2 regions of the Oceanobacillus sp. FSL W8-0428 genome follow, and region 1 is predicted to be linked to the other one. Evidence: riboswitches for the same ligand, from Rfam matches in the RefSeq annotation. Region 1 holds a riboswitch; the other holds the start of a gene.
The links. Region 1 has a riboswitch for FMN ahead of ribD (bifunctional diaminohydroxyphosphoribosylaminopyrimidine deaminase/5-amino-6-(5-phosphoribosylamino)uracil reductase RibD). Riboswitches for the same ligand answer to the same signal wherever they lie in the genome.
Positions count from the first base shown of each region.

Region 2: linked by a shared signal. The riboswitch ahead of MKY30_RS22905 (ECF transporter S component) and the one ahead of ribD (bifunctional diaminohydroxyphosphoribosylaminopyrimidine deaminase/5-amino-6-(5-phosphoribosylamino)uracil reductase RibD) in region 1 are both predicted to bind FMN.

Region 1 covers NZ_JBBORB010000001.1:1,869,364-1,877,538, forward strand. The annotation lists gene aroA (3-phosphoshikimate 1-carboxyvinyltransferase) at 1-1,326, shown strand, start outside; gene MKY30_RS08710 (helicase) at 1,371-1,910, shown strand; partial or broken gene MKY30_RS08715 (BCCT family transporter) at 1,977-3,511, opposite strand; FMN riboswitch at 4,163-4,300, shown strand; gene ribD (bifunctional diaminohydroxyphosphoribosylaminopyrimidine deaminase/5-amino-6-(5-phosphoribosylamino)uracil reductase RibD) at 4,442-5,569, shown strand; gene MKY30_RS08725 (riboflavin synthase) at 5,502-6,128, shown strand; gene ribA (GTP cyclohydrolase II) at 6,139-7,338, shown strand; gene ribH (6,7-dimethyl-8-ribityllumazine synthase) at 7,341-7,808, shown strand; gene MKY30_RS08740 (hypothetical protein) at 8,039-8,175, shown strand, end outside.
Region 2 covers NZ_JBBORB010000001.1:4,761,412-4,769,586, reverse strand. The annotation lists gene MKY30_RS22935 (MalY/PatB family protein) at 1-50, opposite strand, end outside; gene MKY30_RS22930 (glucose-6-phosphate isomerase) at 390-1,736, opposite strand; gene yugI (S1 domain-containing post-transcriptional regulator GSP13) at 2,034-2,402, opposite strand; gene MKY30_RS22920 (potassium channel family protein) at 2,598-3,596, opposite strand; gene MKY30_RS22915 (thioredoxin family protein) at 3,730-4,284, opposite strand; gene MKY30_RS22910 (M20/M25/M40 family metallo-hydrolase) at 4,470-5,534, shown strand; FMN riboswitch at 5,626-5,749, shown strand; gene MKY30_RS22905 (ECF transporter S component) at 5,913-6,494, shown strand; gene MKY30_RS22900 (DeoR/GlpR family DNA-binding transcription regulator) at 6,704-7,456, opposite strand; gene MKY30_RS22895 (PTS transporter subunit IIABC) at 7,943-8,175, shown strand, end outside.

The DNA.
Region 1 (8,175 bases):
GCCAGAAGCCCCTGGTCGTCTTTAAATGGGATAAATAAGATCACAATTTCACCTGCCAAGCAAGGAATAGAGGCTGCTATCACCATTCCAGGAAGCAAAAGTCTGACGAACAGAGCACTTATAATGAGTGCTTTGGCAGATGGAAATTCCAAAGTGAGCGGTATTTTAAAAAGTGATGATTCGTACTGGTGTATCGAGGCTTTAAAACAATTAGGAGCGGAGATTGAGCTGCAGGATGATATAGTGTACATCAAGGGAAGCGGCGGTCATCTGAGGTCAAATGATTTATATATTGGTGCAGCAGGAACAATTGCAAGATTTCTGCCGGGAGTATTGGCGGCCTCCCGGGAAGGCGAGTGGAATCTGGAGGCAAGTGAAAGTATGAGCAAAAGACCAATTGCGCCGCTTATCCATGCCCTGAGACAGCTCGGTGCTGAAATCGACTATTTGGCAAAAAAGGATTATTATCCGTTACGTATCAAAGGGAAATATGTAAAAGGCGGAGAAGTAAGTCTTTCAGGCTCGATATCCAGTCAATTTATCAGTGGGGTGTTAATTGCAGCACCATATTTCAATGAAACAACAAGAGTAACTATCAAGGATGGAATTGTCCAACATGCTTACGTCTTTTTAACCCTTGATTTAATGAAAGAGTTTGGTGCAGATGTGCAGTATGACAATGCACTCCAGCAAATTGTTATAAATCCTTCTCCCTACAAAGCGAAAGATATTCTGCTGGAGTCAGATGCTTCTGCAGCCTGCTACTTTTTGGCACTGGCTGCGGTAACAAATGGGAGAATACGGATAAATGGCTTAACAGAGAAGACAAAACAGCCAGATATTCAGATGCTGGATGTTTTTGAAAAGATGGGATGTAAGGTTATAAAAGGTGCTTCCTTTATTGAAGTGGAAGGCGCTCCTCAATTAAAAGGCGGTTTTGAAATATCCATGAAGGAGATATCTGATCAGGCATTAACTTTAGCAGCAATTGCACCATTCGCTGATAGTCCGATTACTATTAAGGACGTCGCCCATATCCGTCATCATGAATCTGACAGAATAAGTGTTATTTGTGAAGCTTTAAAGGAATTGGAAATTCGGACAGAGGAATTTGAGGAGGGGTTAATAGTCTATCCGGGATCTCCGAAACCAGCTAGTCTAAACACCTATGATGATCATCGGGTTGCGATGGCGTTGGCGCTGATCGGGTCAAAGGTTGAAGGGATTCAATTAAATGACCCAGGTTGTGTATCTAAAACATTTCCGGAATATTTTTCATTTTTGGAGGAGTTGGGGTTGGGGGTAAAAAGGCAAGAAGCTATATAATAGAATCAATTATTATAAAATAACGATAGTAAAGAGGGGCTGCTGTGACTAAATGTGAAAATCATTATACTGGGAGCAATGCCAATATAACAATAATCAAAGCAGGTGGTTATACTAAACCGGAATTAATTCAAAAAATGAAAGAAAATAAGATATTGTTAAATGTGCTTGCTGAGAAGCTGATAGCCAGCGATTATTTTGAAGTGTCCAAGGAATGCTATCAAGCTAAAATTGTAGAGCTCGCTGTAAAGGATCTTGATTTTGTTGATGGAGCTACGACATCCCAACTTTTTAGCAAAGCTGCTAATCTTAAATTACAGCTCTGCCCGCTTGAGTTGGCTCCCTATATAAGACTGGCGTATTTTAATCAAGGAGAAGGATATGATGCACACCAGCTGAAAAATCAGGCTCCTAATGGTTCAATAACAATAGCATCAGAAATTCTAAGTGAGGATCTGGATGTTCCAAAAGGCTTTTATCTTCGCCGAATCCAAGGGAATTTATGGCTGCGCGGGTATATTGCGGATGAAGAACATGTTTGGAATCCGAATGATCATTTTATATTTTGTATTGCTGAAAAATAATAGGATACCTATACGATAAAAACAGCCTTTCCCCAAAATACAGAGAAAGGCTGTTTGCAATTTGGTTTATAACGTTTCTTTTTTATGATTATTATATAAATCTTTAGCTGCTTTTGGTGCTGTCCAGAATGTCGTAATCAGCAGGAATACAACAGGTACAGCGGTCACCACAATAAAGGATTGCAGGGCGTCCACGCTTCCTTCACCGATGGTAACTAATACAATAGCAACAAGACCCATGACCAATGCATAAAAAGCTCTTAACCAGCTTGGAGGATTCCCTTCTCCGGTAATAGCCATTGAAATAGACAGGGCCATAGAGTCTGCCGTAGTTAATACGAAAATAACGGTAGCCAGCAAGAACAAGGCTCCGAAAATCATAGGAAATGGCAATTGCTCTGTAATGGCTATCATCGCAGCAGGAGGACCTGCTTCATTTAGGGCAGTTGATATCGAGCCAGAATCATTTAGTTCATAAAAGATTCCTGTTCCGCCAACGACAGTAAACCAAAAAGTTGTAATAATAGGCGCGATAACAGCAACTGCAATAATTAGCTCACGAATGGTTCTTCCGCGTGAAATTCGTGCTGTAAATAGCGCCATAATCGGGCCATAGCCAATAAACCAAGCAAAGAAAAATACAGTCCATAAGCCAAGCCATTCTTCATCACCGCGGAAGGTACTGGAAGAAATAAAATCATTTACGTAAAGACCAAAAGCTTCAAAATAATTGTTAAAGATAAAGAAACCTTGTCCGAGTAATAAGATTCCAATGATTAATCCAAGTGCCAAGAGAACATTAAAGCTGGTTAACAGCTGAATTCCCCGATGGATTCCTGTTACAGCGGAGATTGCTGCACCAATAACGATAACGATAATAATGATAATTTGAATAACTAAGGTATTTGGTAAACCAGTTAATGCATTTAATCCATAACCTGTCTGTAAACCCAAGAACCCAATCGGTCCAATCGTTCCAGCAGCAACAGCAAGAATAGAAAAAGAATCAACAAGTGTTCCTAATACACTTTTTTCATGATTTTTTCGCCGGAAATTGGATATAGTAAAGATCTTGGCTTCAACGGCATGCCTTTATGATAGTGGGCATACATTAATACGATAGTGCCTAATGTACCTAAAATTGCCCATGACAGAAAACCCCAGTCTACAAAACTGGATGCCAGAGCAGGTACAACTGCTTCCAGTGTGCCATTCTCAATCCCTGAGAAGCGGGGAGGTACGGATATAAAATGGGATAATGGTTCTGCAGCAGCCCAAAATATTCCTCCTCCTGCTAATAAAGTACACATAATAATACAAATCCATTTAAATGTACTCATTTCTGGTTTTTCCATATTACCTAAACGGATTTTTCCGTATTTAGAAAAAGCTAACCCTAACGCAATAAAAAATGTGACTAATACAGTCATTTGGTAAACTACACCAAAATAAGTAGCAGACCAGCCAAATAAGGTATCAACCATATCAGCGACAAAGTCAGCATTAATAAATGCGGCTATGACAAATAGTACGAGTGCGCCGCCACTTATAATAAATGTTGGCAGATCTAGCGAAGTCTTTTTTCTATTTGAACCTTTCATTATTTCTTTTCCTCCATCTTGTTAAGTTTAATCATAGTTGTTTGATTTCCTTTTAGTCTTTCTCTGAACCCCGTTTTTTATCTAATGGATAATATCTTTTAACCACATTGAAACGCCTGTAAGTATCCTGACTGAAAAAACTTGGCCAGGGATAAGCGAATAAATTGTTACAATAGGGTGCTTGCAAACAACAAACATTCCGAGGGGGGAAATATGAAAAGCTCCTCGGAATGTTTGTTGTTTTATTATCATGCAAATACAAAACGGAAATGCAGTAAAAAACAAAATAGTGGAATCATACTCCAGCAGTTGAAGTATAATTCCACCGTTCTATACCCTAAAACAATTTTAATACGTTGTCAATCATACGTACTTAATTTAAAATAATCTCTCTTTTCCAAAAAAAGTTAGCGGGTAATATAGTGACCAAATACGACTAATTATTAAAGCATTATAAAAATGATAGCTTGCATTTTATTTTTTAAACTGATATTATCAGTTTTAACATATTAGCATATGTAACTAGATTTTTTTGGCAGGGTTTATGAAGATATAACAGGATACTGACACTTCAGTTGAGAGGCTGTAAACACTTATAGAATGCTAAGTTAGATTATGTAAGGTAAGAAAGAGTAATATAAAAATTTAATATCGTTTCTTCGGGGCAGGGTGTAATTCCCGACCGGCGGTGACAAATCCTTGAGATTTGAAGTCCGTGACCCGCGTATCGCGGTGGATCCAGTGAGATTCTGGAGCCGACAGTTAAAGTCTGGATGGGAGAAGAAAACTTACGTCAGCACATGAATGGGTGAAGTGTATTCTTTTAAGGTACATGAAAATCTGTTTCAGTGTATAGACATGGTTTATTTAAGTACGCCCCGTGGAGATCATTCACGGGGCTTTTTGGTGTTTTAAGAAAGGAGGAAGCACATGGACACACTGTATATGGAGCGGGCAATAGAGCTCGCAAAACTGGGGCAGGGAAACACACATACCAATCCTTTAGTCGGTACAGTAATTGTGAAAGATGACACTGTTTTAGCTACTGGGTTTCATCAGAGATATGGCGAAAAGCATGCAGAAAAAATGGCTATCGACCAATGTGAAGCTCCCGAAGATTTAATTGGTGCAACAATGTATGTGACGCTGGAGCCGTGTAATCATACAGGAAAACAGCCTCCCTGTACCCAAATGATTATAAAAAGCGGCATTTTCAAAGTTGTGATTGCACAGCTTGACCCTAATCCCGTTGTAGCTGGTAAAGGAAAAGCCTATCTAGAATCACAGGGAGTACAAGTGATTTCCGGTGTGTTGCAGGAGAAGGCAGAGGCATTGAATAAGCATTATAACTATTTTCATAGGAGACAGCACCCTTATATCGTATTAAAGCAGGCCGTCAGTCTGGATGGGAAAATTTCTGTCCATTCGAAGCAGCGGACGTATCTTACTGGAGAAGAAACATATAAAAGAGTACATGAGGAAAGGCAATATTTTCAGGCTATTATGGTAGGAAGCGGGACAATTTTAGCGGATAATCCAAAACTGCTGCCGAATGTAATTACTGATTTTCCACCTATTCGGATTATCCTGGATCGGAGAGGGAAAACAATGGATTTTGCGAAATATCAGATTTATAGAGAAACTGTTCCTGTATGGGTGTTTACAACATCAAGTGCTATAGAGGATGTACCTGAGCATGTACGATTGATACCGGACATGCATTGGACAATCTCAAAAGTAATGGAGTATTTACAGAAGGAGGGGATTCAATCCGTTTATGTAGAAGGGGGAAGCAGAATTCATGATGCTTTCCTGGCAGAAAATTTGTTTGAAGAGGTAATTACGTATATCTCTCCCAAGCTGATTGGCGGTAATGGAGTATCTGCCTTTTCCAGTGATAGAAATGTTTTATCTGCAGTACCTTTAACATTACAAAGCGCGGAAGCAGTTGGTGAGGATATACGAATAGTCAGCGGGAGGGGAAAGAAGGATGTTTACAGGATTGATTCAGGAAACAGGAACAGTCAAACGAATCAAAAAAGTGAGTCAGCATATTGAGTTAACATGCTCTGCCTCCAGAGAGCTCTTGCAGGATTATAACATTGGCGACAGTATGGCAATCAACGGTGTCTGTTTAACTGCTATAGAAGTAACTGATTCAGATTTTACAGTGGACATTATGCCGGAAACATTTCAAAAATCGATATTCTCTGATTTGCGGGTGAATGCGGTGGTGAATCTGGAACGGGCAATGTCTGCAAGAGGACGCTTGGAAGGGCATATTGTATCAGGTCATGTAGATACAACGACGCGGTTAATTAAAAAGGTGAAAAAAGAGAATTCCATTATTCTCACATTCTATTATCCGCCACAAGTACAAGGAGAGATTGTAGCCCAAGGATCTGTGGCGATTAATGGAACAAGCTTGACCGTATCAGCTGTTACGGCAGGATCATTTAGTGTGTCACTCATTCCTTATTCCATGAATCATACAAATCTGGGTCAATTAAAACAAGGTGAATTTGTAAATATAGAAACCGATATACTCGGAAAATATATTAAAGCTATAATGGGCACGGAAAAGACTCAGATTTTAAGCAAATACACAGGAGAATAGAGGGGAAAATATGACTGTACAAAATATAGAAGCAGCTGTTACAGCTTTGAAGCAAGGACGATTGATTATTGTTGCTGATGACGAGAACCGGGAGGCAGAAGGTGATTTAGTCGGTCTTTCCAGTAAAGCTGCGGCAGAAACAATAAATTTTATGACAAAACATGCCCGGGGTTTGATTTGCGCTCCTGTCTCCGAACAGATTGCTAAAAATCTAAACTTGTGGGAAATGACCAAAGAAAACACAGACGAATATCAAACAGCTTTCACCATCAGTGTCGACCATAAAGAGACAACCACAGGGATTTCCGCATTTGAACGGGCAAAGACAATTCAAGAGCTGGCAAATATTCATAGTCAAGCAGCTGATTTCAATAGGCCGGGGCATATTTTCCCGTTAATAGCGAAGAACGGAGGGGTGTTGGAGAGAAGAGGTCATACAGAGGCAGCAGTAGATTTAGCAAAGCTGGCAGGAGATACTGAAACAGCCTATATTTGCGAAATTTTAAAGGAAGATGGAACGATGGCCCGGTTCCAGGATTTAAAACAGATTGCGGCAGAATGGAATATGCCTTTGGTTACTATAGAAGAGCTTGCTGATTATTTGGTTTATTCCAGTATCAAGGTAAATGCAAAAGTGAAGCTGCCCACGAAGTACGGAGACTTCGATTTGTCCCTTTATAAGGATAAAGAAGGAAAAGACCAACTTGTATTATCCATGGGGCAAATGAAAGATACTGAAGAGCCTGTCTTAGTTCGAGTACATTCGGAATGCCTGACTGGAGATATTTTTGGTTCCCATCGCTGTGATTGCGGTGAGCAGCTGGAGAAAGCAATGCAAATGATTGCAGCTGAAGGTCGAGGCGCCATTCTGTATTTGAGACAGGAAGGAAGAGGGATAGGACTGCTCAATAAATTAAAAACGTATGAACTGCAGGAACAAGGTGCAGACACCTATGAAGCTAATGTTTCTCTTGGTTTTTTACCTGATGAACGCCGCTATGATATCGCTGCATGGTTGCTGAAAAAGGAAGGAATATCGAAAGTCCGATTACTGACGAATAATCCAGATAAAGTAAAGGATTTACAGCAATATGGTATTGAGGTAGCTGAACGAATTTCGATAGAAACAACCATTTATCATGAAAATAAACATTATTTAAAAGTAAAGAAAGATAAGTTTCATCATTTATTATCTATAGAAGGAGAATGATTATGACTGTATATGAAGGAATGTTTCAAGGAGAACAGTTAAAAGTAGCAATAACCGTTTCACGATTTAATGAGCTGATCACTTCTAAATTACTGGAAGGAGCCAAGGATATTTTAAAAAGACATGGAGTAAAAGAAGAGGATATTGATGTTTATTGGGTCCCGGGCGCTTTTGAGCTTCCATATATCACAAAGCAGGTAGAAAAAACAAAAAAGTATGATGGTATTATTACACTTGGAGCGGTTATTCGCGGGGCAACCACACATTATGAGCTGGTCAGTAATGAAGCAGCTAAGGGTATTGCGCAAATTGGTCTGAATGCAGAAATTCCAATTATTTTTGGTGTGCTGACAACAGAAACAATTGAACAGGCATTGGAGAGAGCAGGTACAAAAGCAGGTAATAAAGGTGGAGAGGCAGCTCTTGGGTTATTAGAAATGATGTCTTTAAATAAATTGATTTATTCTTAAATAGTAATTAATGAAGATTGAGGGAAGAAGGTTATCTGTATAAAGGATAGCCTTCATCTGGTTACTAGTATCATCTTGAAAAATATCATATCTAAGCTACCTTTTTTACTTAATTAATAAGTAGAAATTACGTGTAATGAGAAAATCTGCTTGCATATTTGATGAGTTAAGATGAATAAGAAAATTATAAGAAATATAAACTATATTTATAAGAAGGGAGTTAGAAAAAAGTGAATGATCAAAATAATATATCATTAATGGATAAACTATCAAATTTTTATATGGATATTAAATTTATTATATTTGCATTTAGTCTAATATCATCAGTACTGGGGTTTTTAGCAGTATATATGTTTTTATATGGATT
Region 2 (8,175 bases), 2.9 Mb from region 1:
TTCATAGATTTTGTTTGCTTGCGATCATGTACTTCTTCAAAAAAACTCATTATTTTATTTGCCTCCTTGCATTCTTATCATTTTTCTATTATAACAAAGATACTTTAGAAAGGTAGAAAACTGGTCTAAAACTTCTTTAGAGTTCCCGTTTTTAGACAAAAAAAAGCAAAGCGTCATACGCTCTGCCTACAGGGGGAATACGAGAAAGCCTTACAATAATAGTAATACCCGTTGTTAAAAAGAATAAACCAAATAATTTAAAAAAATTTAGATTTATTTTTTATTAACGCATGACCGTGTTAAACAATCAGGATTCCATAGAAAAAACTTCATTTCATAGAGATTGTTATCCCCGTGAAATGAAGTTTTGTTTTGAACACGCACTCATATTATAATCTTTTCTCAAGTTCTTCTTTTTCGTTTTCAAATCCTGGTTTGCCAAGTAAAGCAAACATATTTTTCTTATATGCTTCCACACCAGGCTGGTCAAATGGATTAACACCAAGCAGATAGCCGCTGACAGCACATGCTTTTTCAAAGAAGTATACTAAATAGCCGAAAGTATAAGCATCTAACTTAGGAACTTCAATGATTAAGTTTGGAACATCTCCATCTGTATGAGCTAATAGTGTTCCCTGGAATGCTTTATCATTAATCTCATGAATACTTTTACCAGCTAAGTAATTTAATCCGTCTAAGTCATTTGCTTCTTCTTCAACAGTTAAATTTTTCTTAGATTCATTTACATGAAGAATCGTTTCGAAAATATTCCTTCTTCCTTCTTGGATATATTGACCAAGAGAGTGCAAATCAGTTGAGAAGTTTGCTGATGATGGATAAATCCCTTTTTGATTTTTTCCTTCACTTTCGCCAAATAACTGTTTCCACCATTCAGAGAAGTATTGAAGGGCAGGTTCATAATTGATGAGTAATTCTGTTACTTTTCCTTTTTGATAAAAAATATTACGTACGGCTGCATATTGATAAGCAGGGTTCCTATTTATGTCAGGCACCGATAAGTCATCCATTGCGGCTTGGGCGCCTTTCATAATTGCGTCGATATCAATATTGCTTGCCGCAATTGGCAATAAGCCTACTGCTGTTAATACAGAATAACGTCCGCCAACATCATCTGGAATAACGAATGTTTCATAACCGTTTTCATCAGCTGTTGTTTTTAGAGCGCCTTTTTGACGGTCAGTAGTTGCATAGATACGCTTTTTAGCCTCTTCTTCACCATATTTTTCTTCCAAAAGCTTTTTAAAGATACGGAAAGCAATTGCCGGTTCTGTTGTTGTACCACTTTTAGAAATAACGTTAATAGAGAAATCCTTATCCTTTAGTACGTCAGTCAGCTCACTCATATAAGTAGAGCTTAAATGATGACCTACAAAAATTACCTGGGGTGCTTTTCTTTCTTCAGCAGGAAGAAGGTTTTGGAACGAATGGTTCAGCATTTCTAAAGCTGCTTTGGCTCCAAGATAAGAACCGCCGATACCAATTACAAGAAGAACGTCAGAGTCATTTTTGATTTTTTCTGCACTTTTCTTGATACGTGCATATTCTTCCTGATCATAGCTTTTAGGAAGGTCAACCCAGCCTAAGAAGTCATTACCGGCTCCAATTTTTTCATGAATCATTTGGTGTGCACGTAATACAAATGGAGAAAGGTTTTTAATTTCTTCTTTGTCGAAAAACGAAAGTGCTTTATCATATTTAAAAGTTACATGTGTCATTTAGAGTTCCCCCTTTAAAATTGATTCCATATATGACTCTACTTTAATCTATTAATGTGATGAAATCAAGGGTAACGACCTGAAAGGCTTTCATTTAAACCGGAAATAAAGTGCTGAAAAATGATGTTGATAATAGCAGAAATCCCTTAAATTAAAAGAGAAAAAATAGTTTGAGAGAGTCTTTATAAAAACATTTTGGTGCATCTGAAAAAAGATAATCTGAACAGAGGTATACTTCATTAAAAAACAGGTACCTGAAGAAAATTCAGGCACCTGTTTTTGGTGATCATTGTCAGCTTATTTATTTTGCGTCTGGTCAATCCAGTCCTGCAGTTTATCTTTAAGAATGTTAAAACCGCTTGATTCATTGCTGGAATCGTAGTTTTTTACTGTATTATCTTGTTTAGCAGTTTCTTTTGGCGCTTCTTCTGTAGCGCGGATAGATAAAGAAATTTTTCCTTTTCCTTCATCGATTTGAATGACTTTTACGTTAACAGTATCGCCGACACTTAAGTGTTCGTTAATATCCTTTACATATCCATGCATGATTTCAGAAATATGAACTAACCCTTGTGTGTCACCATCAATTGCAACGAATGCACCATAAGGCTGAATGCCTGTTACTTTTCCTTCTAGTACTTGACCTACTTCTACGTTTGTAGCCATATTGAACATCTCCTATATCTTTTTCAATTCTGTTTTAAGTTATCCAAAGTGGATGGAAAAAGAAAAGGCAGCTTTTTATACCAGCTATAAAGCTAGTAAATAAAAATGGGAATCTTTTTCTGCATCTTTTGAACACGTGCTTTTTTCAACAATATACTACTTTATCATAAAGTATAGGAAATATCCAACTTAACGTTACCGGTTGGCAAGATTAATAAGTGTATCTTTTTCGTGAAGGATAAAAGTAGTTTTTGGATGAAGGATATATTCTTTTTCACGAAGCACACCGATTATAAGGAATCCTTTTTCCAGGAAGGGAGTTACCGCTTCTAAATAAGTTTTTCCAATAAGTGAATCAGGAACAGGCTGGTGAATAAATTTATGCTGGATAAGAAGATGATAAATATCTTCAAAAGGTGTTGCCTGTATCTCCGGGTCTAATTCATGGAAAAACAGACTGCTCATAAAATCATTTGATCGAATAATTGTTGTTGCACCTGCACGGGCGGCATTATCAATTTGTTTCTTTGTTAGAATTTCTAAGATAACAGGTATATCCCGATTATTCCCACGGATAGCGATGGTAGTCAGGATAGCATGAGTATCTGATTCATAATCGGATTTTTGGTTATCGGCAGCAACAAATATACAGGAAGCTGCTTTAATGTTGGCCATATGGAGAGTGGTATCCTCTGCTGCATTTCCTTTAATATAATGCACTGGCAGCTTTGTATAAGCAAGATTGGTTAAAGTCTGATCAATGATAACAATTTTTTTATCTGAGTAATGGTGAATGATTAAGTCAATAAGCTGCCGGGTCTGTTCATTAAAACCGACAAATATATAATGGTTTGTACCATGAAAAGCAAGCTTGCCTTCCTGTGAATTTTTTTCACGCTTTATAGCTGTAGTGGATATGGAGGCGATATAAAACGCAATTAATCCGCCGCCAGTTAAAACTAAGCATGCTGCAATCAGCCGGCCTGGCAAGGTCACAGGAACATAATCTCCATAACCGACAGTCGCTCCTGTAATAAGTGCCCACCATATTCCGTCTAACAATGTAGGAAAACGCTGTGGTTCGATTAAATAAATAAGATACCCGAAGAGCGACAATGAAATTATAACAAGAAGCAGCAGTTTCAGTATATTAGGAATGCGATAGTAAAGAAGTTTTAGAAAACGCTCATTCATTAAGGAATCCTCCTATCTATTTTCGTTAGTATACGCAGATAGAAAGGAATGTTATTCATTAAAACCGAAACTATAAATATACATAATTTAAAAAGCCATCGATTTATACTTTGAAATCGATGGTTTTTAAAAATTATATTGTTTTTAAAGTTTCTTTGATGCTTTCATAAACGATAGACCAGTTATCCTGATTATCGCGATAGGATTTTGAAATAAACCGGTGCACTTGTTTTTGCTTTTCTTCAAAATCACTGGCATCCTTTGGTGGAAGCTGGGCGCGTGCTTCGTCTATATACGCTTGAATTTTTGGGGCTCTTGGTCCCCATTTTCCGACTCCCTTTCCCTCTGTATTAATAAAGATGATAATAGGGATAGATCTGGCTGTTCCATTTGTTAAATACTGATCCATTAATTCAAGATTATCATCCCGAAGCAAAGCCTTGACAGGCATATTGGCAGCCTCTGAAATTTTAAGAAGAATCGGCATGTTTAACATCGCGTCACCACACCAATCTTCTGTAAGAATAATTGCTCTTAAGTTCTTGCTTCTGATTTCTTCAAAAAAAGCTTCATCTGCAGGTAATGAAAAGTTATCATAAATGTGCAATAAATCCTCTTTGTTTACGTTCATTGCTTCGATGTATTCATCTGGATCAAGCCCTTTTTCATACCATTCATTTAATGACATCTATATCCCTCATTTCAATTATTTGATATAGTTAGTTTACCTTCTTCTGCAGAATTGGTAAACCAAAGTTACCTTGTAAAGAAGGATAGGGAAGAATTTATAGGGAATGTTTAGAAGGTACAATGAAAATGGCGGTTTGAATTTTTCATCGTCCTTTTGGACAAGCATTTATAGGAGGCTATAACATGGCAGATACAAAATATGATGTTTTAATGGACTTACTTCATACGCCATCTCCATCAAGTATGGAAATGGAAATACAAAAGAAATGGATTAATTATGTCAAGGAGTATGCCGATGAAATTAGGACAGATCATGTTGGGAACGTGATTGCAGTGGTTAATCCAGATGCACCATTTAAAGTTCTTTTAGCAGGTCATTGTGATGAAATCGGATTCATTATTCAGCGTATTGATGAACGTGGTTTTATATTTTTTGAAAAATTGGGTGGAATTAATCTGAAAGCAGCTATTGGCATGAGGGTGACAGTGTTGGGATATCAGGAAACACTTACAGGGGTCATCGGTGTCAACGCACAGCATCATGGAGGTATCAAAGGTGATATCGGTGTGCAGGACCTCTATATGGATTGTGGATTTCAGTCAAAAGCAGAGGCACTTAAAAAGGTTCAGATTGGGGATCTCTGTGTGTTAAAAACAGAGCCGGAAATATTACAGGATCGGTATATTTCCGCCAGAGGGCTGGATAATCGTACCGGAGCATTCATTGTAGCAGAAGTAATTCGCAAGCTGTCTGGAAAAGATTTGTCGATTGGCGTTTACGGTGCAAGTACGGTGAACGAAGAGACAAATATGGGGGGAGCTTACTTTGCCGCGGCTGGAATAAAGCCCGATTTTGCAATTGCTGTTGATGTTACCTTTGCAACAGATTATCCAAATGTTGATCCGAAAAAGCTGGCTGAGGTTCATTTAGAAGGCGGCCCTGTTTTAGCAAAAGGAGCACCAATTCACCACAAAATCAATCGTTGGCTGGAAAAAGCAGCAAAAGACAAATCAATTCCTTTACAATATGAATTAACACCGGATGCTACAAGAACCGATGCCGATAAAATGCGATACACAGGGAAAGGAGTACCGGTGGCATTAGTGTCTCTACCGCTTAGATATATGCATTCACCAGTAGAAACAGTAAGCAAGAAGGATATTGATAAGGAAATTGAATTATTAGTAACGATGCTTGAAAACCTGACAGGGAAGGAAGATTTAAATCCATTGCATGATGATGTTTGATATAAGGAAATATGAAATTACTTTGAATTAAAAACTTTTCTCTTGTCAAATGAATATGCTATGGTATACTGAAAGTAATTAAATATTCGATTCCAATCTTCGGGGCAGGGTGTAATTCCCGACCGGCGGAAATAGTCCGCGAGCTGTACGTTGATGCAGTTGATCTGGTGTAATTCCAGAACCGACAGTAATAGTCTGGATGGGAGAAGATGTCGAGCTTGTTTTTAACCATACGCATGTTTTGTGTGTATTTATTTAGCGATGACTCAAACCCTAAAGCCCTTATGCTTTAGGGTTTTTTAATTGCTTACAGGCTAAAAATAGCATCGTACCTTCATCACGAGTTGGAATCGGAAAAATGATGAAGGAGGTAAGCTGATGCAAAAGAAGAAAAGAAATCAGCTGCTAAAGTTAATTATTATCGCATTATTAAGTACTATCTCTCTTGTTTTATTTTTTCTAAATTTTCCACTTCCGTTTTTACCAACACCTTATTTAAAAGTGGATTTCAGTGATGTACCTGCATTAATTGCATCTTTGATCTTTTCACCAATGGCAGGAGTGCTTGTCGTTGGATTTAAGAACTTGTTATATTTGGCTGTTTCGGGATCTGGAGAGCCAATTGGTGTTTTATCCAACTTTGTTGCCGGATTAATGATTGTTTTACCGGTTTCACTTATTTATCATCGGATAAAGGGTTTAAAAGGTCTTGTCAGCGGATTGGCAACAGGTACTGTTATTATGGCAGTCGGAATGAGTGTACTCAATTATTATCTAATTTTACCTGCTTATGGCTGGTTTATGGGCTGGGAAATGTCTGAACAAATGAAATGGATTGCAGTTATTGGTGGCGTGCTGCCATTTAATATAATTAAAGGAATTTTTATCGGAATTTTGTTTATCCCATTGTTCAATAAGCTGCAGAGCTGGATTCAGCAGCAGCGGACGAGGTTTATATAATACAATATAAAAAGAACTAAGGAGTACAATAAGAAAGAGGCCGGATCAAAATTCCGGCCTCTTTCTTATTGTTAATTTAAAAGTGCATAAAAAGAGAGTAAATTATTTTGGTGCATGAAAAATAAACAAACGAATAGTGCTATATTGAGAAATCAGGTGAAAGGTATGACTTACTATAGTTAGCTATCCATGAGATTAAAAGGGATATGTTATTGCAAGACTTCTATCCCATTTTGCTTGTATGCATCAATGATATTAGCCGGTACAGATTTCTCTGTTACTAGATAATCTAAAGCATTACTTTTTTCGACAAAGAAAGTAGAGACTTTTTCTAACTTTTCTTTGGTCACCACACTAAGTATTTGAGAACTTTGTTTAATTAACTGACTTTTTAGCAGGGACTCTTCAAAAAGAGGAACTGTAATTCCAAGATTGGAATCAATTGATGAAATACCAAGTACACATAATTCTACGTGAATCCTCTCAATTTCTTTAATAGCAAAGGAACCTGTATTAACGTGTGAATTCTTATTGAATTCACCACCAATAACATAGATTTGTACATGAGGGTGGTTGCTTAGGGCAAAAGCCACTGAAGGGCTATTCGTTAATACTCTCCCTTTATAAGACTGGGGCAGCTTCTCAGCCAGCTTTAAGTTAGTGGTGCCGCCATCAATAAAAAGTACATCCGCTTTTTCCAGAATGGGAACAGCGAGTTTGACTAATTCTTCCTTAACTTTAGCATTTTGATCAATTCTCGTGTTAAAGTCTACCTTGTCATTGACAATGCTTAATGCCCCGCCATGAACCCTTTTAATTAATCCTTTTGCCGACAGCTCCTGCATATCCTTTCGAATAGTGTCTTCCTTTACCTTCAGTTCCTTCGTTAATTCAGAAACCAATGCTCTTCCCTCGGATTGAACCTTATCTAATATGTAGATATGACGTTCTTTTTTTAGCATATTTATCACCTTTTTATTGTATTTAATTGAATTAGATTGTTTATATCGGGTTATTTATAAAAATAATTATATCATAATAAATAAAGAAGTACTATTAATGACTGTGGAAATTATAAAGACGTTCGTTACTCTGTCTTTTGGATAGAAAGATAGGCCAATATAAGTGAAGTTATAATCAGCTAATATCCGAATATCCAATTTCTTTTTATCCTTTTTATTGACATAATCAATTAAAAACGATAATATTAAATTCAATTCAATAAAAAACAATTAAAAAGGAAGTGATATAAAGTATGAAGAGGCATGAACTTATAAGTCAACAGTATCAAAAAATGTGATTGTGCGACTTACTTGGGTAGTTTAATGTATGCGTTACCAAAGGTTGAAGTCATAAAAACTATAAGGAGAATGGGCATTATTAATTTTAATTATTTGAAAATAGTAATTATTTCTGCGAATCAACAAGATTTTTAGGGAGATGACAAAATGAAAAATCTACTTATGAAGTTTGTAAATAAATTGACGAGTATCGGCGCGTCATTGCAAACGCCCATTGCTATTTTACCAGCTGCAGGACTGTTATTAGCCTTAGGAACAGTTTTTACAAATTCTGCTTTCTTGGAAATGATGCCTATTGCAGATAATCCAGTGATGGAAAATATCTTTAACGTGTTATTAGCTACAGGAAATATTATTTTTGCTAATTTACCATTGATTTT